Regions from separate parts of the Sphingomonas sp. PEI4 genome, predicted to be linked through region 3. Evidence: predicted binding sites of a transcription regulator. Region 3 holds the regulator's gene; each other region holds the start of a gene.
The links. The regulator LexA, encoded in region 3, represses DNA repair genes until DNA is damaged. The targets are predictions, from matches to a motif close to GTTCCNCNCTTGTTCT.

Region 1: a site for LexA is predicted at 1,411-1,426, ahead of AC1MLZ_RS19505 (ImuA family protein). Genes of this name have one in related genera too.
Region 2: a site for LexA is predicted at 2,319-2,334, ahead of recA (recombinase RecA). Genes of this name have one in related genera too.
Region 4: a site for LexA is predicted at 2,097-2,112, ahead of AC1MLZ_RS03895 (ATP-dependent helicase). Genes of this name have one in related genera too.

What each region holds. Positions count from the first base shown of each region.
Region 1 is NZ_JBWXPI010000002.1:80,734-86,142, reverse strand. Features, by position in the region: gene AC1MLZ_RS19525 (SOS response-associated peptidase) at 1-275, opposite strand, end outside; gene AC1MLZ_RS19520 (HU family DNA-binding protein) at 322-585, opposite strand; gene AC1MLZ_RS19515 (hypothetical protein) at 632-808, shown strand; gene AC1MLZ_RS19510 (hypothetical protein) at 805-1,251, opposite strand; gene AC1MLZ_RS19505 (ImuA family protein) at 1,447-2,208, shown strand; gene AC1MLZ_RS19500 (Y-family DNA polymerase) at 2,372-3,916, shown strand; gene AC1MLZ_RS19495 (error-prone DNA polymerase) at 3,913-5,409, shown strand, end outside.
Region 2 is NZ_CM155258.1:3,413,025-3,418,433, reverse strand. Features, by position in the region: gene AC1MLZ_RS15800 (class I SAM-dependent methyltransferase) at 1-670, opposite strand, end outside; gene recA (recombinase RecA) at 1,169-2,242, opposite strand; gene AC1MLZ_RS15790 (4-(cytidine 5'-diphospho)-2-C-methyl-D-erythritol kinase) at 2,788-3,708, opposite strand; gene AC1MLZ_RS15785 (tetratricopeptide repeat protein) at 3,969-5,354, opposite strand; gene AC1MLZ_RS15780 (electron transfer flavoprotein-ubiquinone oxidoreductase) at 5,383-5,409, opposite strand, start outside.
Region 3 is NZ_CM155258.1:564,764-570,172, reverse strand. Features, by position in the region: gene AC1MLZ_RS02470 (adenosylcobalamin-dependent ribonucleoside-diphosphate reductase) at 1-1,060, opposite strand, end outside; gene lexA (transcriptional repressor LexA) at 1,934-2,605, opposite strand; gene AC1MLZ_RS02460 (molybdopterin molybdotransferase MoeA) at 2,674-3,855, opposite strand; sul1 at 4,164-4,219, shown strand; gene AC1MLZ_RS02455 (SulP family inorganic anion transporter) at 4,288-5,409, shown strand, end outside.
Region 4 is NZ_CM155258.1:909,791-915,199, forward strand. Features, by position in the region: gene AC1MLZ_RS03895 (ATP-dependent helicase) at 1-2,028, opposite strand, end outside; gene AC1MLZ_RS03900 (GFA family protein) at 2,130-2,525, shown strand; gene AC1MLZ_RS03905 (UrcA family protein) at 2,887-3,216, shown strand; gene AC1MLZ_RS03910 (inorganic phosphate transporter) at 3,326-4,972, shown strand; gene AC1MLZ_RS03915 (glycosyltransferase family protein) at 5,151-5,409, shown strand, end outside.

The DNA.
Region 1 (5,409 bases), on a different replicon from region 3:
CTGGAACTGAGATTGCGTACGTTGGTCACATACTTGGTAAGTTTGACCGCCGGATCGCGCTTGCTCGGCACCTGGGTTGGCACGCCCCATTCCATCCGCTCGATCTTTCGATCGGCGCAGTCCTGAACGACGACCTGGCCATAGAACGGCGTCTTTTTACCCGTGGGAAAGATGTCGGCAGCCGGGTAGGTCTCGTCCGGCTCGTAGGAAGGGCGGATGCCAAATGTAGCAGCCACGTCGGCCTGCTTCGCCGTCAGCCTGTAACGATTGCACATCCGCGCCTCCCATCGGCGCCGGCGACTGATCGCCGGCCCTCGTTCATCAGAGCTTGTCTTTCAGGCCCTTGGCGGCAGCGAACGAAACCTTTTTCGATGCTGCAATCTTCATCGGCTCGCCCGTGGCGGGGTTACGACCGTCGCGCTCAGTGCGGTCCTTCACGGCAAACTTGCCGAAGCCGGGAATCGAAACTTCTTCGCCCTTCACGGCTGCTGCCGCGATCTGGTCAAACACGGCCGTGATCGCCTTCTTTGCATCGGCATCGTTCGAACCGGTCGCTTCCGCGACGCCCTTAACCAGTTCACTCAGCTCATGCTATTCGTACTCCGTTGGAAACACCGGCGGGACCTTAGCCATGGCGAACGACGAGACAAAGACCGTACTGGACGACGCGAGCGTCGCGGCGGTTCGTCTCATGCTGGATACGCTCGCGGATCACGATGTCGCCGAAGTCTATGAGGCGACTGGAGGGCAGGGGCCGATCGCCGATCTCGCAGCCGAAGCAATGCGGACCCGCAACATCGATCTCTAGCGGCCGGCGATGCGCTCGCGGGTGACGCGCGGATCCTCGTAGAGATCGCGGATTGCTCGGAGCCGAAAGACATTCCACCAGCGCTGCCAGCGATGCTCGGCCGCATCGTGGATCATGTGGCAGCGCTGACATAGCGCTTTGAGGTTCGAAGGCGCGCTGTTGCCAGGATCATGATCGAGGTGCGCGCAGGCCAGGACGACATAGGTCACCCGGACCGACGCCAGCGCGAACCCGGCCTTCATCGAGATCCGCTTGCCGCGGTTCGACCGCCAGCACCGGATATCGGCATCCCACCACCGTCCGTCGCCGAGATGGACCACACGGCGCAGATGCGGCCGGCTGCACCCCTCGCATCGGGAGCCGGCACGATCGAACCGGACCGTTTGCGACAGCTGCCGCCAGTCGATCGGGTAGAGCCAGCGGTTCTCGGGGCGGATCGGCATGACGATTCTATGAGTCACCCAAAATCGAAACGGAAGCGAATAATTCGTGGTTTGTTGCCGCTACGTATATTTTTCGTTCCCTTCGTGAGCCGAGGGGAAAGGCAAGCCTCTTGCCCGGATTGGGACGATCAAAGCGCTTGCAATGTTGGAGATGGTAACGGAACATAAAGGGAACGAGTAGAGTGTAAGAACATGATGTCCCCCGCCTCCGAGTCCCTCGCAACCAGCATTGCTCATCTGCGGACGATCGCCACGCCGGTGACCGACTACCGCGTGCTGCCGTTCGGCGTGGCCGCGATCGACGGCCGGCTTGGGGCTAAGGGTTTGCGTGCCGGCGCACTTCACGAGGCGACGGCGCGCAGCGCGTCGCTCGTGGATGATGCCGCAACGACGCTGTTCCTTGCTGGCATTGCGGCGCGTGAAGCTGCCAATGCCAGCGGCCCTGTGTTGTGGGCCACGTGCCGCACCGACCTGTACGCGCCGGCTTTGGCGCAGGCAGGCCTGTCCTCATCAGATGTCATTTATGCTCAGCCATATGATGACGCGGCGTTGCTCGCCGTGATCGAGGACGCGGTTCGCGACGGGACGCCATCGGCGATCGTCGCAGAGGCAAGCAAGGTGTCGATGGTCGCCACCCGCCGCCTGCAGCTGGTGGCGGCTGAAGCTGACATGCCGGTGCTGCTCCTTCGCCGTCGCCGCGGCCGTGATCAGGATCCTCTTTCCGAACCGTCCGCCGCGTGGACGCGCTGGCGGATCGGCTCCGCGCGTTCGGCACGGTTGGAAGTCGCGGGTGTAGGAAGAGCGAGATGGTCGGTCGAACTGGCGCGGCAGCGCGGCGGTGAGGGCTTTTCCCTGATAGTGGAGGGCAGCGATGAGACGGGTCGTCTCGCTGTTCCTGCCGAACTTAGCCATCGAGCGGCTGAGACGGCTGGAACGGCCCGCTACGCGGCTGCCTGAGCGGCCCGCCCTGCAACAGCCGGTCGACGACGATCCGGGTGCCTGTTCGGTGCCGCGGGGCGGCGGATGGCGGCCTGGTGCCCGTTGGGCGCGAGAGGGTGCGCAATCACGTGGTGACGTTGAGGCGCAGATCGCCGCGCTACCAGTCCATGCAAAGCCGCCCATGCGCGAGCTTGGTCGGCGATCGGAAGCAGCCAATCATCCCTATAAATCGGCGAACCCGTCGAAGCCGATAGTTTCTGCATCGCGTCTTAATATTAAAATCACCGTATCTGCACCGCTTGCCTTGGTTGGAAAGGTTGGGCGACGCGAGGAGGTGGTTGCTGCTTGCACAGGCGCGCAGGCTCTCGGCATTCACGCAGGCATGGCGGCTACGCACGCCCGCGCGCTGGTGTCAGATCTCGACTTTCGTCCGGCCGATCCTGAAGCCGACGCCGCGCTACTCGATCGCCTTGCGCTGCTGGCTGTTCGACGCTGGTCGCCGATTGCGGCAGTGACGCCGGCAGACGGGATTTGGATCGATCTTGCCGGCTGCGATCATCTTCATGGCGGAGAAGAGCGGTTCTGCGGTCGCCTGCTGGCTTTCTGCCGTCGCGCCGGCTTCACAGCCCGTGTTGCGGTAGCCGACACGCCAGGCGCTGCGCACGCGCTGGCCCGCTTCGGAAAGGACGATCTTACCCGCGTCGAACCACGCGGAACGGTAGAGGCGCTGAGCCCATTGCCGGTCGCCGCGCTGCGCCTGGGACCGACGGCGCTCACTGCGGCGCGCAAGTTCGGCTTTGAGCGGATCGCGGATCTCCTGCCGGTCGCGCGCGGGCCGTTGGCACGACGGCTTGGCTTGGCCGCCATCACTCGCCTCGATCAGGCTCTAGGTGGGATGGCAGAGCCGATCACGCCGCGCGAGGATGCGGAGGTGCCAGCCGTCGAGCGTCGGCTACTGGAGCCGATTAGCACAGCCGAGGCGATCGAGCAGGTCATGGGCGACCTCCTGCGCGACCTTGCGGAGCTGCTGCAGACCAAGGGGCTTGGTGCCAGGTCGCTGCGCCTGACTGGCCTGTGCGTCGACGGCAGCGAGCAGATCGTCGCGGTCGGCACATCTCGGCCGACCCGCGAGGTCTCACATCTCCTGCGGCTGCTGAAGCTGCGCATCGAGCGCATCGACCCAGGCATGGGGCTTGAACAATTCTGGCTGGTGGCGCCGCACACCGAGCCGCTCGATGCGGTCGACCTCGGTGCTGTCCTCGCCGGCGAGACATTGGTGCGCGATCCGTCGCGGCTGGTCGACCTCATCGCCGGACGGATCGGGGGGAACGCCGTCTTCCGCATAGCGCCCGTCGAAAGCCATGTCCCTGAGCGGGCCGTTGTCCGCTCCGATCCAAACCTCGTGCCGGGAAGCTGGCCGAGTTGGCAACGCCCGATCCGTCTCTTTGCGCATCCAGAGCCACTACACCGGGTCATGGCGCTAATGCCCGACCAGCCACCGAAACGGTTCGAGTGGAGGGGCAAGACGTACAAAGTCGTCGCCGGCGACGGACCGGAGCGTGTCCACGGCGAATGGTGGCGGCGCGACGCCGAGGTATGGGCGGTCCGCGACTATTACCGGGTCGAGGACGAGGCAGGAGGTCGTTACTGGGTCTTCCGCAGGGGTGACGGCTTCAAGGACGACACGGGCGATCTGTCCTGGTGGATGCACGGGGTCTTTGGATGACCCACTATGTCGAGCTTCAGGTGCTGACGCACTTTTCGCTGTTGCGCGGCGCGTCCAGCCCCGACGAGCTGTTCGCGGCTGCTGCGCTGCTTGGGTATCCCTCGATCGGGATCAGCGACATCGGCACCGTGGCCGGCGTCGTGCGTGCGTGGGAAGCGCAGAAGGCGACAGGCGTCCGCTCGATCGCCGGCACGCGCGTCGATCTGTCCTGCGGCCGACGCCTGCTGCTCTACCCAATCGATCGCTCGGCCTGGTCGCGAATTACGCGACTGCTGACCGTAGGCAAGAAGCGGGCAGGGAAGGGCGGTTGCCTACTGCACTGGCATGATCTGGAGCCATGGTCGGACGGCGTTGTTGCGATTCTGCTGCCGCGCGAGGCGGACGAAGAGAACCTTGCCGCGTTAGTCGACCTGAAGGCGATCTTCGGTCGTCGCGGATATATGGCGCTGTTCCAGCGGCGCCGACCAGGAGACGCAGTTCGGATCGATGCGCTCGCGCGGCAGGCCGGCGGTGCCGGCGTGCGCGCCGTTGTGACAGGCGACGTGCTATATCACGCGCCACACGCGCGGCTGCTGCAGGACGTAGTGACAGCGGTGCGCGAGAAATGCACCGTCGACGAGCTTGGCTATCGCCGTGAGGTGAGCGCCGATCGCGCGCTGAAATCGCCGGACGAAATGGTCCGGCGTTTCCGCGCCTATCCCGACGCGCTGCAGGCAAGCGTCGACATCTCGCGGATATGTACCTTCGATCTCGGCGAGCTTCAGTACCAATACCCGCATGAAAAGCTGATCGATGGGCTAACAGCACAGGAGGCGCTTCAGAAGTTGGCAACCGACGCAGTCGAGCGGATGTTCGATGGCGACGTTCCGCAGGCCTATACCGATCAAATCGCCCATGAGATGCGGCTGATAGGCGAGCTTGGCTATGCGCCGTACTTCCTCACCGTCTACGCGATCGTGCGGGAAGCACGCCGGCGCGGGATTCTTTGTCAGGGGCGAGGCTCGGCCGCCAACTCATGCGTCTGTTTCGTGCTGAGCGTGACCTCGATCGATCCGGTGAAGCACGAGCTGCTGTTCGAGAGGTTCGTCTCAGGGGAGCGGCGCGAGCCTCCGGATATCGACGTCGACTTCGAGCATGAGCGCCGCGAAGAGATCATCCAGTGGATCTACGAGACCTATGGTCGCAATCACTCCGCGCTAACGGCGGTCGTCACGCGCTACAGGGCGCGTGGCGCGGTGCGCGACGTCGGCAAGGCGCTCGGCCTGCCGGAAGACCTCACATCGTCACTGGCGGGGCTGGTCTGGGGCTGGTCAGCCGAAGGCGTGGGCGAGAAGCAGGTCGAAGAACTCAATCTCGATATCGGCGATCGCCGGTTGCGCCTGACGCTGGAGCTGGCGCGCAAGCTGATCGGTGTGCCCCGTCACATGAGCCAGCACCCGGGCGGCTTTGTCCTCACCCATGACCGCCTCGATGACTTGGTGCCGATCGAGCCC
Region 2 (5,409 bases), 1.3 Mb from region 3:
AATAGTCGACGGCGTCGGCTACGGGGTCGACGCCCTCGCCTGCCCGGTAGGCGAAGTCGATGCGCTCAGGTCGGGCGGCGTGCCAGCCGGCGTTTTCAAGTATCGTCGCGACATAGGTTGGATCGGCGAATGCGAAGGGCCCGGGTGCGGTGCTTGCCGGGGCGTCTGCGTCGCCGCCGGTTGCAGTGATGGTTTCGGTCGCCCAGCAGTTGGCGGCGCGTTCGGCGAAACAGGAAAAAACGAGCGTCGCGCCGGGGGCAGCGGCTTTGGCCAAGGTAGCGAAGGCCGTGATGGGGTCTGCGAAGAACATCACGCCGTGGCGCGAGACGTAGAGGTCTGTCGGGGCATGGTTCGGGGCGGCGACGGTGATGTCGGCGCATTCGAAGCTGGCATTGGCTTGGGTTGCGGCGCGGTGTCTGGCGATCTCGATCAGGGCTGGCGAGAGATCTATGCCGGTTACAACCGCGTTCGGGAGGGCTTGCGCGGCGGCTAAAGTGGTTGCGCCGGCGCCGCAGCCTATGTCGATGATCTTGTGGGTTCGGGGGGGCGCGGCGGCTAGGATCGCTGCGTTCAAATGTGGGGTCAGGTTGGTGAAGCTGCGGTCGGTTCGGCGCCATTCTTCAGCCCAGACGTCGCCTATTCTGCCGGTCCAGTCATAGGCGGTGGTCATGGGTTGGGGTACTTTATGGTTGCGGTCTGGGGCTGCGGTTTGGAGTGAAGTATAGGAAGTATAGTCGCTGGCGTGGGTTTGGCGTTGGGTATTTGGAGGTTTCGCGGAGCCCGTTGCGTTACTTTGCTCGGCAGTCTGCGCTTCGTTGTTTCCCCGCGAAGGCGGGGATCCAGGCTGGGCTCCCGCCTTCGCGGGAGAACAAGGGGGGGACGGTGTTCACGCGCCAGTACGGTGCTTTTTGCCGCGAGGGAGCTTGGCCTGGTGCGGGACTTCTTTGAGCCGCCTTGCCAATTGGACCCCGGCCTTCGCCGGGGTGGTGCTGGGGATGGCTGGCGCGGTGTTAGTTCACTACGTCTTTGCATCATCGGTTTTGCATCATCGGTCGTACACGTGCTCGGCTATCATGCGCGTGCACCATTCACCGCGTGCCCTCACCCTCCCATTGCGAGGGCAATGGGCCCCTCCCTCTTCTCCCCTTAGGGAGAGGGGTTTAGGGGGTTAGGCGTCGTCTTCGACGTCGGGGCCGGCCATCATTTCCTCGGCGACCTTCTCGGTGCGGGCGCGGATCTGCTTTTCGAGGCGGTCGGCGGTTTCGGGGTTGTCCTTGAGGAAGGTCTTCGAGTTCTCGCGGCCTTGGCCCAAGCGGACGCTGTCATAGCTGAACCACGCGCCCGATTTCTCGACGAGCCCGGCCTTTACGCCGAGATCGAGGATTTCGCCGAGCTTCGAGACGCCCTGCCCGTACATGATGTCGAACTCGACCTGCTTGAACGGCGGGGCGACCTTGTTCTTGACGACCTTCACGCGGGTCTGGTTGCCCGTCACTTCTTCGCCGGCCTTGATCGCGCCGATGCGGCGGATGTCGAGGCGGACCGAGGCGTAGAACTTCAGTGCGTTGCCGCCGGTCGTCGTCTCCGGGTTGCCGTACATGACGCCGATCTTCATGCGGAGCTGGTTGATGAAGATCACCATGCAGCGCGAGCGGCTGATCGAGCCGGTGAGCTTGCGCAAGCTCTGCGACATCAGGCGGGCCTGGAGGCCGACATGGCTGTCGCCCATCTCGCCTTCGATTTCGGCACGCGGCACGAGCGCTGCGACCGAGTCGACCACGAGCACGTCGATCGCGTTCGAACGGACCAACGTGTCGACGATCTCGAGCGCCTGCTCGCCGGTGTCGGGCTGCGAGACGATCAGTTCGTCGATGTTGACGCCGAGCTTCTTGGCGTAGACCGGGTCGAGCGCGTGCTCGGCATCGACGAACGCCGCGGTGCCGCCACCCTTCTGCGCTTCGGCGATCACGTGGAGCGCGAGCGTGGTCTTGCCCGACGATTCCGGACCGTAGATCTCGATCACGCGGCCGCGCGGCAGGCCGCCGACGCCGAGTGCGATGTCGAGCCCGAGCGAGCCGGTCGAGATGACCTCGACCTGCATGGTTTCCTTCGAGCCCAGGCGCATTGCCGAGCCCTTGCCGAAGGCGCGGTCGATCTGCGCGAGCGCGGCGTCGAGCGCCTTCTGGCGGTCGTTGGTTGCGGTTGCCATGCCGGTGTCGATCACTTTCAGATTAGCGGTCATTGATAAGCTCCCATCGCTAAAGCAAGCGCGCGTGCCATTCAACGCGTCAAACGCCATGTATTCTCTTTGTTCTTATGGAACAAGTAGGGAACGTTGGGTTTTTGCGGGAATTTTGCGGTGGCTGGGTCTGGGGAGGGTCGCGGAGCAACAGCCCGAGACGAGCTGGTGCCTGCCTGAATTGGATAGCTGCCCCGTCGGCGGAGGCTGGGTGAAGAAGTTGGAGTAACGAAGTGCGGCTGTCCGTCAGCGACGTTTCCCAATTGGGCCCCGGCCTCCGCCGGGTGGGTGCCTGTGGGTGGGTCACCTGCCGAAAAAATGTGCGGGTTACGGGCCAACGGGCTGGGTGATTAGGTCGAGATCGGTTCGGATTGTTCGGCATAGGCTCTGGCACTGGCCGACTCGTGGGCGGGTTCGATACGAGTCCGTGGCGGGCGGTTTGATTTGCGGCTCTGGATCCTGACTTTCGTCAGGATGACGGAGGTGGGGTGATCGCGCCATCGCGTAGCCGCACCATCGCGGGGGCTGATCGTTTGGTGTCGTTTCGTTCAGGCCAAAGTCGTTGCGAGTGTCCACCAGCCGTTGGCTTGGGCAGTTGTTGTGGCGGTGTCTCTGGCTTCGGGGGTTTCGAACAGGGCGAAGCAGGTGGCGCCGGAGCCGGACATCCTGGACAGGAGGACGCCTTGTGCTGCGTCCAGGAGGGCTCGGACCTGGGCGATTTCGGGGGCTAGCGCCAGCGCGGGGGGCTCGAGGTCGTTGCGGCCGGCTTTTGCGCGGTCGAGGAGGGTGCCGTCGGGGATCGGGCCTCGGTCCTGGCCGTCCCAGGTCTTGAAGACTGCCGCGGTCGAGACGGCGACGCCGGGGTTTACGAGCAGGAGGGGGGTGCCGGACAGGCCTTCGAGGTTCGTGAGAGTGTCGCCTTTGCCGGTGCCGAGCGTGGTGCGGTTGGCGAGGCAGGCGGGGACGTCTGCGCCGAGCTTTGCGGCAATTTCGTGGAGACGGGGGTGGGTTGTCGAGATCCCGTGGAGGCGGGCCAGCGCTCGGAGAGTGGCGGCGGCGTCGGCTGAGCCTCCGCCTATGCCCGAGGCGATGGGGAGGTGCTTTTCGAGAATTATCGCGTGGTGGGTGTTTGGGGCAAAGGCGGTGGTGAAGGCGTCGGCTGCGGCGGTTACGAGGTTGCCTTGCCAGGGGGCGTGGCTTGGGATGGCGTTGGGCGCGCGGGGTGCTTCGTCATTTGCCGTTCCCAATTGGGCCCCGACCTTCGCCGGGGGGGTGTTTGGGAGGAGTGCTGCGGCGAAGGGGCCGGTTATGGTGAAGGTGTTGGCCTCGGCGGGTACCACCGTGATGATGTCGCCGTCGGTGGCGAACGCGAAGAGGGTTTCGAGGTCGTGATAGCCGTCGGGGCGGCGACGGCGGACGTGGAGGGCCAGGTTGATCTTGGCGGGGGCGGGTTCGGTGATGGCGGGCATTTTGGGTCTCGAGGTTCAGCGGATTTGGACTTGGCTTAGCTGACCGCGGGGCGCTGGCAACTGGAGGTGCACTCTCCAGCGTCCGTCATCCTGACGACAGTGCTGCGGGCGGGTTTAGCCAACAAACACCCGTCATCCCAGCGGACGCTGGGATCTCGTGTGGGGCGGGTGGTGCGTGCCTCGTGGGATACCCCAGCTTTCGCTGGGGTGACGGGCTTTGGAAGGTGTCGGCCCTTCCCTCTTCCGGTGGGAGAAGGATTTCAGCGGTGAGCTTTTGGCGGAAGGCCGTTGGCGATCTTGGCGGTTATGCGGGCGGTTTCGGTTGGTTCGGCGGTCAGGAGCGCGGCGCGCCAAGCATACCGCGCTTCGTATTGGCGGCCGACCGTCCAATAGGCGTCGCCGAGATGATCGCCGATCTCGGTGTTGGCGGGTTCGCTCCGCGCTGCGCGTTCGAGCAACGGGAGTGCGCGCGCCGTGTCGCCTGAGAGGTGGTAGGCCCAGCCTAGCGAGTCGGTGATCGAGGCGTTCGCGGGATCGAGGCGGGTGGCGCGTTCGAGGAGCCGGATCGAGGCGGGGATGTCGTCGCCGTGCTCGACTTGCGCGAAGCCGAGATAGTTGAGCGCGAGCGGTTGCGCGGGGCCGCGGGCGACGGCCTTTTCGAGCGCATCGCGCGCTTCGGGCCAGCGACCGGCCTGGTCGAGTGCGCCGCCATATTGCAGCCAATTGCCCCAGCTGCCGCCCTTTGCACCGTCCGCGGCGATGATGCGCTGGTACCAGGTCGCGGCGTCGGCGGGGTTGCCGGTGGTCAGCAACAGGTCGGCATAGCGTTGCCAGTCGGCGGGGCCGGCGTCCTTCTGGTCGACGCGGTTCTTGGCGGCGGCGAGCGCTTCACCGTTGCGGTCGGCGGTGGCGAGGATGTCGATGCGCTCGGCGGCGGCAGCCGAGGCGGAGGGGCTTTTCGCGTCGATACCGTCGAGCACGACGAGCGCGCGGTCGACCAGCGTGTTGCGGGCGAGCGCGTCGGCGAGGAGGACACGGGCCGCGTCGAAACTGGGGTCGGCGCGCAGGGCGGCCTGGGTCAGTGCGATCGAAAGCGGCGAGGGTTCGCCCGCGCTGAGATCGCTGGCGAGGCGGGCAAGCAGGCGCGACACGCCGACCGCGAGCGGTTGCTTGCGCGGTGTGGCGGCGATCAGCGTCCGCGTTTCGGTGGCGAAGCGGTTGGCGACGGGGTCCTTCGCGGCGGTGGCGAGCGAGGGTTCGGGATCGCGCCCCTCGGCCTGCGCGACCAACGCGTAGAGCGAGGGGGCGAGGACCACCAGCGGCCCGGTCGAGAGCGTCGCGATGGCAGCGCTGGCAGCCTTCGCGTCGTTCCGTCGTGCCGCGTCCGCGAGCGGGATCAGCGCGGCGTCGGCCGGGGCTACGCCAGCCCTGTTCAGTATGGCGGCGGCGCGGGTGGCGAGCGGCATGTCGCCGGCCTCCAGCGCCTCGCGGTAAGCGCGGATCGCGACGACGGGATCGCCGGGGGTGGCCGCCAGAACCTTGGCATAGCTGGCGGCGGCCAGGCTCGTATCGCCTTCAGCGTCGGCCGCGCGGGCCTTCAGATAGGCGGAAAGGTCAGCCGGCGCCGCCGTGGCGGGCGCCGCCACGGCGAGACCTAGTGCGAGAAACAGACGCTTACATGTTGGGATAATTGGGGCCTCC
Region 3 (5,409 bases):
GTTCCGGCGTCGGGAAGGGCGAGGTGTCGAGGACATTGTCCAGGAACCGCACGCCGACCTGCACTGCGCTACGCAGCCGGTCCCAGTCAACCGCCGCTTCGGGCGTGAACGGGTGCAGTACCATGTTGGCAAGGTTCACATGGCCGAGATCGCAGTCGCCATTGGGCGGCAGGGGCTGCTCGCCGCAGGGATTGGTCGCGGCGATCGTCTCGCAATAGTTGAGGTTGTTCAGCCGGTTGACGCGGTCGATGAAGATCACGCCGGGCTCGGCATAGTCATAGGTCGTGCGCGTGATCAGGTCGAACAGCTCGGCGGCGGGCAGCCGGCGATAGACGTACCACGGCCGCCCGTCCTTCTCGCCGACCGCGACATGCTCGCCGTCCGCGCGCGGCACGTGGAAGCCCAGGTCCCAGTCCGCGCCGGCCTCCAGTGCCGCCATGAAGTCGTCCGTCACGGTTACCGACACGTTGAAGTTCTTCAAGAAATCCTTGCGCGTCTTGGCGGAGATAAACGCCAACACGTCGGGGTGCCAGACCGGCAGCACGCCCATCATCGCGCCGCGCCGAGAGCCGCTCGACCGGATCGTGACGCACATCCCGTCCCACATCGCCATGAACGGGATCACGCCCGACGAGATCGATCCGGTCCGGCCGACGACCGCGCCGTCCGGGCGCAACGTACCGAAATCCATGCCGATGCCGCCGCCCTGCTGCTGCGTGAACGCTGCGACGTTCAGTGCCGGCATGATCCCGACACCGGGTAGGCCGGGTTCGCTGTCCATCGAATCCTGGATCGTCGGCGAGACGAAGCAGTTGATCCATGTCACGCGTTTGGTCGTGCCTGCGCCTGCGAAGATGCGTCCGCCCGGTACCCAGTCGCGGGCTTCGAGCGCGCCAAGCGCCTTGGCGGCCTGCGCCGCATCGTCGTTCGCATAGACGCCGCCGACGACTCGCGCGAACGTATCGGACGGCGTTGCCTCGCTACCGTGGCGGTATTTCTCGCGCCAGATATGGACGGTGACGGGCTGGTCGAGCGGGCCCATTGCGGTATCGGAAGTCATCGGGCGAACCTTAAGTCATTGTACGGGCCAGCGTTCGACATACCCAATCTCGGGACGGAAATGGCCTCTTCCAATCTATGGGTTTGAAATCCGGAAAGCGCAACATGCAGTGTGTGAAGCGGTACATTCATGCCATAGGTTGATGATTGCTCGGGCAGGCGCGTGGTGCGCATCGCGATGCTCCGATCGCGATGAAAGGTTCGATGCTATTTTTCCTGGCGTACCCAAAGCCCCCCTTTGGTTCGCTCTCGCGTGGGCATGACCGACAGGCCCCGAGCAGGCGAACTTGTCGAGCCTGTGTCTGGCGAACCGGGTGATGAAACTGGATTGAAGGATGCCTCGGCACGGTGAGGCATCAATCGCACATCCCTTCTTTTGCCAACGCCATTGGCGAACCGCTCTGCATGCTTCTTCAAGCACAAGGTATCACCCGCCTTAAGCGGCGGCCTTGGTGCTGTTCGCTAGACTTGCCGTCCGTGACTCTGACAGCGCCATCGTCAACACAATCCTCGGCATGGGCGACAACCGGGAAACGCGTAGCTCCATCAACCGGCGAATTGTCTGCTTTAGGCGCGCCACCTTGTACAACCCGCTTTTGCAGACGCAAAATCGCCGAGGTTCGTTACGGAATGAGCGCGACTGCAAACCGATCGTTAGACGGCGTTGCTCCGATCCAGAGGACGAGCATCTTAGTCGAGTGTCGATGCTACGCACTGATAACATCCCGCACTACCGGTTATGACGACTGGAGCAACGCTCCGGCCTTTGTCGGGGCCTACGCGAACGGCCGTCACTACCGGTCGCTTTGGCATCCACATCGGCTTTTCATCCGCCGCACCGCCTTGATGTCAAACGCGTCTCGATACCCGCTACTCAGTCGTAGCGGCGGAGAATGCCGGAGAGCTTGCCCTGCACGCGGACTTGGGCGGGGGCATAGCGTTGGGGGTCATAGGCGCGATTGGCAGGGTCGAGGCGTACCATGGCGCCTTCGCGGCGGAAGTATTTGAGCGTGGCTTCGCTGTCCTCGATCAAAGCGACGACGATCTCGCCATCACGAGCGGTCTCGGTACGGCGGATCAGGGCGTAGTCGCCGTCGAGGATGCCGGCCTCGACCATCGAGTCACCGGAGACTTCGAGCGCGTAATGCTCGCCCGTGCCGAGGAGCGCGGCGGGGACGGCGAGCATCGTGCTGCCTTCGAAGGCCTCGATCGGGACGCCGGCAGCGATGCGGCCGTGGAGAGGTATCTCCACGACGTCGTTCGCCGGGTGCGGTACGGCGGCGGACGCGGGTTTTACATTCGATGCCTTCGCCTGCGCCTTCTTTTCCGCACGCTCAGGCATCCGCAACACTTCGAGCGCGCGGGCGCGGTTCGGCAAGCGGCGGATGAAGTTGCGCTCCTCAAGCGCGCTGATCAGGCGATGGACGCCCGACTTCGATTTGAGGTCGAGCGCGTCCTTCATCTCCTCGAACGACGGCGAGACGCCGGTTTCGTTGAGGCGATCGTTGATGAAGCAGACGAGTTCGTGCTGCTTGCGCGTGAGCATGGCGGTTCTCCGTCCGGAACAGACGAGGAACTTCTATGGAACATAATTAACGCCGTCAAGCGTCCGTATCACGCGATAACGAGGATTTCCGCCGATTCGCCGGCCAATGCGATCGGAGCGCTGCCGGGGCGAACGATCAGACAGGTCGACCGGGCCAAGGTCAGCAGCATCGAGCTGTCCTGTATCGTGGACGCATAGGCCTTGCCGTCTTTGAGTTCGGCGCGGAGATAATCGGTGCGGGCGTTGTTCGCAGGCAGGTCTTCGCCGAGCAGCGCGTGCGTCGTCTGCGGTAGCGGATCGCGTGCGCCGGCCATGTGCGCGACGACGGGCTTGACGAACAAGATAGCGGTGACGAACGCCGAGACCGGGTTGCCGGGCAGGCCTAGCACCATCATTCCGCCGATCCGGCCGGCCATCATCGGCTTGCCGGGGCGAAGCGCGATGCGCCAGAAATCGATGGTACCGCCGGCCGCTTCGATCGCCGGGCGGACGAGGTCGTGATCGCCGACCGATGCACCGCCGGTGGTGACGAGCAGGTCGGCCTGGACGCTGGCGAAGGCGTTGCGCAGGACGTCGAGGTTGTCGGGGAGGATGCCGAGGTCGATGACGTCGACGGGCATGTCGGCCAGCATCGCGGCGAGCATGATGCCGTTCGATTCAGGGAGCGCGATGCCGTCGGTGATCGAGCCGGGGGGGACGAGTTCGTCGCCGGTCGCGGCAACTGCAACGCGCACGCGGCGGTTGACGGCGAGGCTGCCGTGCCCGCCGGTCGCTGCGACTGCGATGCGCGCGGGGCTGAGGCGGTCGCCGGCGGCGATCAGGCGAGTTCCGGTGGAGAAGTCGAGTCCCTTGCGGCGCGTGTTGCGGCCGAACGTCGTCGGGCCTTCGCCGGCGAGGATCAGGGCTTCGCCGTCCCGTTCGGCTTCTTCCTGGACCATCACCGTGTCGGAGCCTTCGGGCATCGCCGCGCCGGTGAAGATGCGGGTGGCTTCTCCAGCGGCGACCTGGCCGGCGAAGGGGCGACCGGCGGCGCTTTCGCCGATGACTTTCCAAGGGCCGGGGAGGTCGGCGTAACGGATCGCGTAGCCGTCCATTGCCGAGAGGTCGGCGGCGGGTTGGGTGCGGCGCGCGAGGATATCCTGCGCGGCCCACCGGCCTGCGGCGTCGCGCAAGCCGACGGTCTCGCTACCGACGCGGGGGGCCATTGTGAAGAGGCGGGTCTGGGCTTCGGCGACGGGGACTAGGGTCATGCTTTTAGCTCTGATATTGCGCGATGTTCCTGCCGGAAGTGCAGGAAGTTCACACGCTGGGAGACATTTCGGTGGGGGCGGTTCTGGCGATCGAGGTTTGGAACGGTCTCGTCCGGCAGAAGGTCCGGCAGGAGCGCGTTAGTTTGGGGCATGCCTGGCGCTTTGCCATGGGCTGGGGGTGTAGGACAAATGTTGTTGGCCCCGCAGACGCAACCTCTTCATCCTGACTTTCGCGAGGATGCCGGGCTGGGGTAACGGGCAACAGGTTGCGCTGCGATATGCTACTCGGTATCAAGCCGAGCATTCGCCCTGGACCCGGTGCAATTCCGGGTGGCTATTCCGGCCGCCGATCCGCCGGACAACGCAACGACGTCTTCAAAGTGAACCGCTCGCGCAATTGTGGCGGTTCGTGCGTCCTATGCGGATACATCCATGACATCTTCAGCAATCTCTCGTTACCGCACCGAATGGTTCAGCGGCCAAGCCGCCGCGCGCCGCGACGTTCTCGCCGGCATGGTCGGCACCTTCGCGCTTATCCCCGAGGTCATCGCCTTCTCGTTCGTGGCCGGCATCGATCCCGAAGTCGGCCTGTTCGCCTCGTTCGTGATCGGCATCGTCATTGCGTTTGCCGGCGGGCGGCCCGCGATGATCTCGGGCGCGGCAGGCTCGGTCGCGCTGGTCGCCGCCGCCCTCGTTCACGCGCACGGACTTCAGTATCTCCTGGTCGCGACGATGCTCGCAGGGCTGCTCCAGATCGCATTCGGGCTCGCCAAGCTCGACGTGCTGATGCGGTTCGTCTCGCGCTCGGTCCGCACCGGATTCGTCAATGCGCTCGCGATCCTGATCTTCTCTGCGCAGGTGCCGCAGATGGTCGGGATCAGCTGGCAGGCATATGCGATGATCGCGGGTGGCCTTGCGATCATCTATCTCGTCCCGCGCATATCGACCGCGGTTCCATCGCCGCTGATCTGCATCGTCGTGCTGACGGCAATCGCGATGTGGTTTCCGATGCCGCTAAAGATGGTTGGCGATCTCGGGCGGTTGCCATCGTCGTTGCCGTCGCTGGGGTTCCCCGACGTGCCGTTTACCTGGGAAACGCTACGGATCGTCGCGCCCTATGCGCTGGCGATGGCATCCGTGGGGCTGCTCGAGTCGATGATGACGGCCAGCGTGGTCGACGAACTGACTGAGACGACCAGCTCGAAAGCGCGCGAGTGCACCGGGCTTGGCCTCGCCAACATCGCCGCGGGCGCGTTCGGTGGCATCGCCGGTTGCGGCATGATCGGCCAGACCGTCGGCAACGTGCGCTATGGCGGTCGCGGGCGGCTGTCGACGATGGTGGCGGGCGTGTTCCTGCTGGTGGTGATGGTGCCGCTCAGGCCATGGGTTGCGCAGGTGCCGGTCGCGGCGCTGGTCGCGATCATGATCATGGTGTCGATCAGCACCTTCTCCTGGAGCTCGATCCGCGACGTGGTGCGCTATCCCAAGGTGTCGAGCGTGGTGATGGTCGCGACGGTCGTCGTCACGGTCGCGACGCATGACCTGTCGCTGGGC
Region 4 (5,409 bases), 350 kb from region 3:
GCCCCGCGCGACGTCGGCGAACGGATCGGCGCGATCGGACCAGTTCGCTTGCCAGAGGCTCGCGCCGCCCGACATGGTGGTTTCCGTTTCGATGTGCTCGGCAGGAAGTTCGGCGACGAAGCGCGAGGGGATCGACGAGTTCCATTGGCCGTAGATGCGGCGGTTGGCGGCGTGGAGGATCACCGCCAAGCGCCGTGCGCGCGTGATCGCGACATAGGCCAGGCGGCGTTCCTCCTCGAGGCTCTTCACGCCGCCCTCGTCGAGCGAGCGCTGCGACGGGAACAGGCCTTCCTCCCAGCCGACCAGGAACACCGTGTCGTATTCGAGGCCCTTGGCGGCGTGGATGGTCATGATCGTGACCTGCGGGTCCTGCGCGCCGCCTTCGTTATCCATCACCAGCGAGACGTGTTCGAGGAACGCGCCGAGCGAGTCGTATTCCTCCATCGCGCGGACGAGTTCGCTGAGATTCTCCAGACGGCCGGTTGCTTCGACCGACTTTTCGGCCTGGTACATCGCGGTGTAGCCGCTCTCGTCGAGCAATTGGCGGGCGAGTTCGGCGTGCGGCAGGCTGGTCGCCATGTCGCGCCAGCGGGCGATGTCCCCGACCAGCCGCCCAAGCGACTTCTTCGCCGCGCCGGTCAGTTCGTCGGTGTCGAGGATGCGCGCGGCGGCGGTCGTCAGCGGCGTACCGGTGGCGCGCGCGAGCTGGTGGATGCGCGCGACCGCCTTGTCGCCGAGGCCGCGCTTGGGGACGTTGACGATGCGTTCGAAGGCGAGGTCGTCCGCGGGCTGGTTGACGACACGGAGGTACGCCAGCGCGTCGCGGATCTCGGCGCGTTCGTAGAAGCGGAAGCCGCCGACGATCTTGTACGGCATGCCGATCGCGATGAAGCGGTCCTCGAACTCGCGCGTCTGGTGCTGCGCGCGCACCAGGATCGCGACGTCGTCGAGGCTCTTGCCGGAGCGGCGGACGATGTCGATCTCCTCGCCGACCCGCCGCGCTTCCTCGGGGCCGTCCCAGACGCCGATGACCTTCACCTTCTCGCCAACGTCGAGTTCGGTCCAGAGTTGCTTCCCCAGCCGCCCGCCATTGTTGGCGATTACGCCCGACGCCGCGCCCAGAATATGCGGCGTACTGCGATAGTTCTGCTCCAGCCGGATGACCTTCGCCCCCGGAAAATCCCGCTCGAACTTCAGGATGTTCTCAACCTGCGCACCGCGCCACGAATAGATCGACTGATCGTCGTCACCGACGCAGGCGATGTTCTTGCGCTCCTGCGCGAGCAGCCGCAGCCAGAGATATTGCGACGAATTGGTGTCCTGATACTCGTCGACCATGATGTATTTGAAGCGCTGTTGGTACAGGCTCAACACGTCGCGGTGCGTCTTCAGGATGACGAGCATGTGGAGCAGCAGGTCGCCGAAGTCGCAGGCGTTCAGCGCGATCAGGCGGGTCTGGTATTGCTGGTACAGCTCGCCGCCGCGACCGTTGGCATAGCGTTCGCTCTCGCCCGCATCGATGTCGGCGGGGACGAGACCCTTGTTCTTCCACTGGTCGATCAGCCCGGCGAGGCTGCGCGTCGGGAAGCGCTTCTCGTCGATGTCGGCAGCGAGGATCAGCTGTTTCAGCAACCGCAACTGGTCGTCGGTATCGAGGATCGTGAAGTTCGATTGCAACCCGACCAGCTCGGCGTGGCGGCGCAGCATCTTGGCAGCGATCGCGTGGAAGGTGCCGAGCCACGGCATGCCCTCGACCGCGTCACCGACCAGCCGCCCGACGCGCTCGCGCATCTCGCGCGCGGCCTTGTTGGTGAAGGTGACGCTGAGGATCTCCGACGGCCACGCCTTTTTGGTGAAGATCAGGTGCGCCAGACGCGCGGTCAGCGCCGCGGTCTTGCCGGTGCCGGCGCCGGCGATGATCAGCACGGGGCCGTCGGTGGTCAACACTGCCTCACGCTGCGGCGGATTGAGACCGCGGAGATAGGGAGGCTCTGCTTGCGGCGCGGACGTAGGGGCGATGTGGTTCACCGGTGAACAGGTAGGGAACGGCGGCCGATCGGGCAAGCGGGTATGGCTTGCACAGGTCGACGATACGTGGAACAAGTCAGGAACATCATAAGGAGGCGAGCATGCTGGCGGGACGATGTCATTGCGGGGCGATCAGCTATGTCGCGGCGGGCGAGCCCGAGCATCATGCGCTGTGCCATTGTGGCGATTGCCGTCGCAGCGCAGGCGCGCCGATGGTCGGCTGGATCGCGTTCAAGACCGAGCAGGTGACCGTTTCGGGTGATCCGGTGACCTACGAATCGTCGGCGAGCGGACGAAGGCAGTTCTGTGGACAATGCGGAACGGGGCTGTTCTACGCCAACGCCGCCTATCTGCCGGGAATCATCGATATCCAGTCGTGCACGCTGGACGACCCCGAAGCCGCGGCGCCGGGCGCGCATATCCAGGTCGCGGAACGGTTGGCGTGGATGACCGACGTAGCCGCATTGCCAGCGTTCGATCGATATCCGGGCATGTGACCGACGCGGTCTGGATGGCGGCGTGTAGCGGGCGAGAGGCCAGACCGTGCTATTTTATATGGCTGACCGTGCGATTTGCTCGGTCCCGCAGCGCGTTTGGGTCGGCGTTCGAGGAAACGGGGGTCGTGGCCGGTCTCCTTGTCCGTTTGACGACGCCGCCGGTCGAATTGATCCTGAAACGCACACTGCCCTCGAATCGTCTCGGAAGCGACGCGCAAGCGTAACGATCGCGGCGTAGGCGTCGCGCCAGCAACGTGGTTCGTGATCGCAGAGGCCGCATTCAGAAAGGTCTTACGAGACGCAAGCCGTTGCCCGCGCGCTATCGAGCGTGCGGACCGCAGGACCATTTGAGGACATCATCATGAAGATCTCGATCAGCGTCGCTTGCGCGGCGATCGTCGGCGCTTGCCTTTTTTCCACCAGCGTTGCGGCAGACCCGTTGCGCGATCCGGTTTCCGTACGCGTCAGCCATGCCGGCCTGGACCTGACCAAGGACGCCGGGCGGACGGCATTCCGGCGCCGCGTGCAATCCGCGATCAACGCCGCATGCGCACCCCGTACCGCCGGCCTCCACGCCCTTGGCGACTCGCAGCAATGCCGACGGGAGATGACCAAGGACGCCGGCCTCCAGGTCGCGGCCTTGCTCGGACGCAACGGCGTGCAGCTGGCGAGCATCGTCGCAGCGCGATGACCCGCGAACGGGGCGGCACGGCTGCCGCCCCGTCTTCGGGCCAGCCCCCCGCGACGTCTTGACCGGGCCTGTCATAAAGTTGTCACCGTTAGGGCCGACTGCACGCGATATGGCTACCACCACACTCACCGCGGATGCGATCGCTTCGGCGCCCCGTAGCGGCCCGAAGCTCGATCATTCGCTGCATCCGTCGGGGCGATGGATATTCTTCGCGATACTGCTCGGCGGACTGGCCTATGCGGGGATCAGCATCGCCACCGATACCGCGCAGGTCGGCGAGACGTTGGCGGGCGGTGCGTTCGCATTTCTCGCGCTCGCGTTGCTGATCGCACTCGGGTTCGAGTTCGTGAACGGCTTTCACGACACCGCCAATGCAGTCGCCACCGTCATCTACACGCATTCGATGCCGGCACCGTTCGCGGTCGTGTGGTCGGGCTTCTTCAACTTTCTCGGGGTGATGCTGTCGTCGGGGGCGGTCGCCTATTCGATCGTCACGCTGTTGCCGGTCGACCTGATCCTCAACGTCGGCAGCGCGGGCGGGTTCGCGATGATCTTCGCGCTGCTGCTTGCGGCGATCCTCTGGAACCTCGCGACCTGGGCGGTCGGACTGCCCAATTCGTCGAGCCACGCATTGATCGGGTCGATCCTCGGCGTCGGGCTCGCCAACCAGTTGATCAGCGGCGGTTCGGACGGAACGTCGGGCGTCGACATGACGCAGGTGTGGAAAGTGCTCTCCGCGCTCGCGTTCAGCCCGGTGATCGGCTTCGTCGGCGCGCTGTTGCTGCTGCTCGTGATGAAGCGGTTCCTGCGCGACAAGACGCTGTACGAGGCACCCAAGGGCCAGACGCCACCGCCGCGCGGCATCCGTGCGCTGCTGATCGGCACCTGCACCGCGGTCAGCTTCGCGCACGGCAGCAATGACGGGCAGAAGGGCATGGGCCTCATCATGCTCATCCTGATCGGCTGCGCGCCGACCGCCTATGCGCTCAACCGGACCATGCCGGAAAGCGCGACCCCGGCGTTCGTCCAGGCAGCGCAGGCGGCATCGGCGGCGTATGTCGCGCATGCCGACGGCACGCCGGCGAACGTGGGTGCGGCCCGCACCGCCGTCACGCAGGCGCTGAAATCGAAGCGGGTTGCCGATCCGGTCGTCTATGGTGCGCTGGCGACGTTGTCGGACGACGTATCGAGCCGGATCGCGGGCTATGGTTCGCTCGGCAAGGTGCCGGCCGCGGCGACGCCCAACCTGCGCAACGACATGTATCTGGTGCTCGACACGACCAAGCTGATCGCCGCCGACAAGGCCGCGCAGAGCCGCTTCACCGCGCAGGAGATCACGACGCTGAATAGCTACAGCGGCAAGCTGGAACAGGGCACGCGGTACATTCCGACATGGGTGAAGGTGACGGTCGCGCTGGCGCTCGGGCTGGGCACGATGGTCGGGTGGAAGCGGATCGTCGTCACCGTCGGCGAACGGATCGGCAAGACGCACCTGACCTACGGAATGGGCGCGTCGGCCGAACTGGTGGCCGCAGCGACGATCCTGCTGGCGGTGAAGTATGGCATGCCGGTGTCGACAACGCACATCCTGTCGTCGGGCGTTGCGGGCGCGAGTGTCGCGAACGGCGCCGGGTTGCAGCGCAGGACCGTGATGAACATGGCACTCGCGTGGGTGATGACGCTGCCGGTGGCGATGCTGCTGTCGGGCGGGCTATACTGGCTCCTGCTGACGCTGGCGCATGCGCTCGGGTACTGAGCGCTCCCCCGTTATCCTGCGGTAAGGGGCAATAGGCCGGGTGGCGACGAGCGCCGTGGGGAACCGCTCGCCCGCGCGGCGGGTTGCCGGAACCATGCGATTACGATGCTCGATATGCGGAAACTGGGACTGGCGCGCGCGTGCGGACTGGTGCGAATGTAGCCATTGCCGCCTGCTGGTGCGCGACGTGAGCGAAGTCGGTGCGGTTGCAAACGAGATCGTCGCAAAGCTAGAAAGCGGGCTTGTCGATCTGGAGGGCGATCCGGCAGAGCGCTGGATGCTCGACCCGGCAGGGTTGCGGAACGCGGCATGGCGGTTCGGATTCGCGGTGGAGCCGGTCGCCGTTGCGCGGGGCGATGTCCGCTTCCCGCCGGATTACCGTCCCGGTCGAGCGCATGCGACTCCCGCGACGACCGTGCCTCACGCGACAGGGCTCG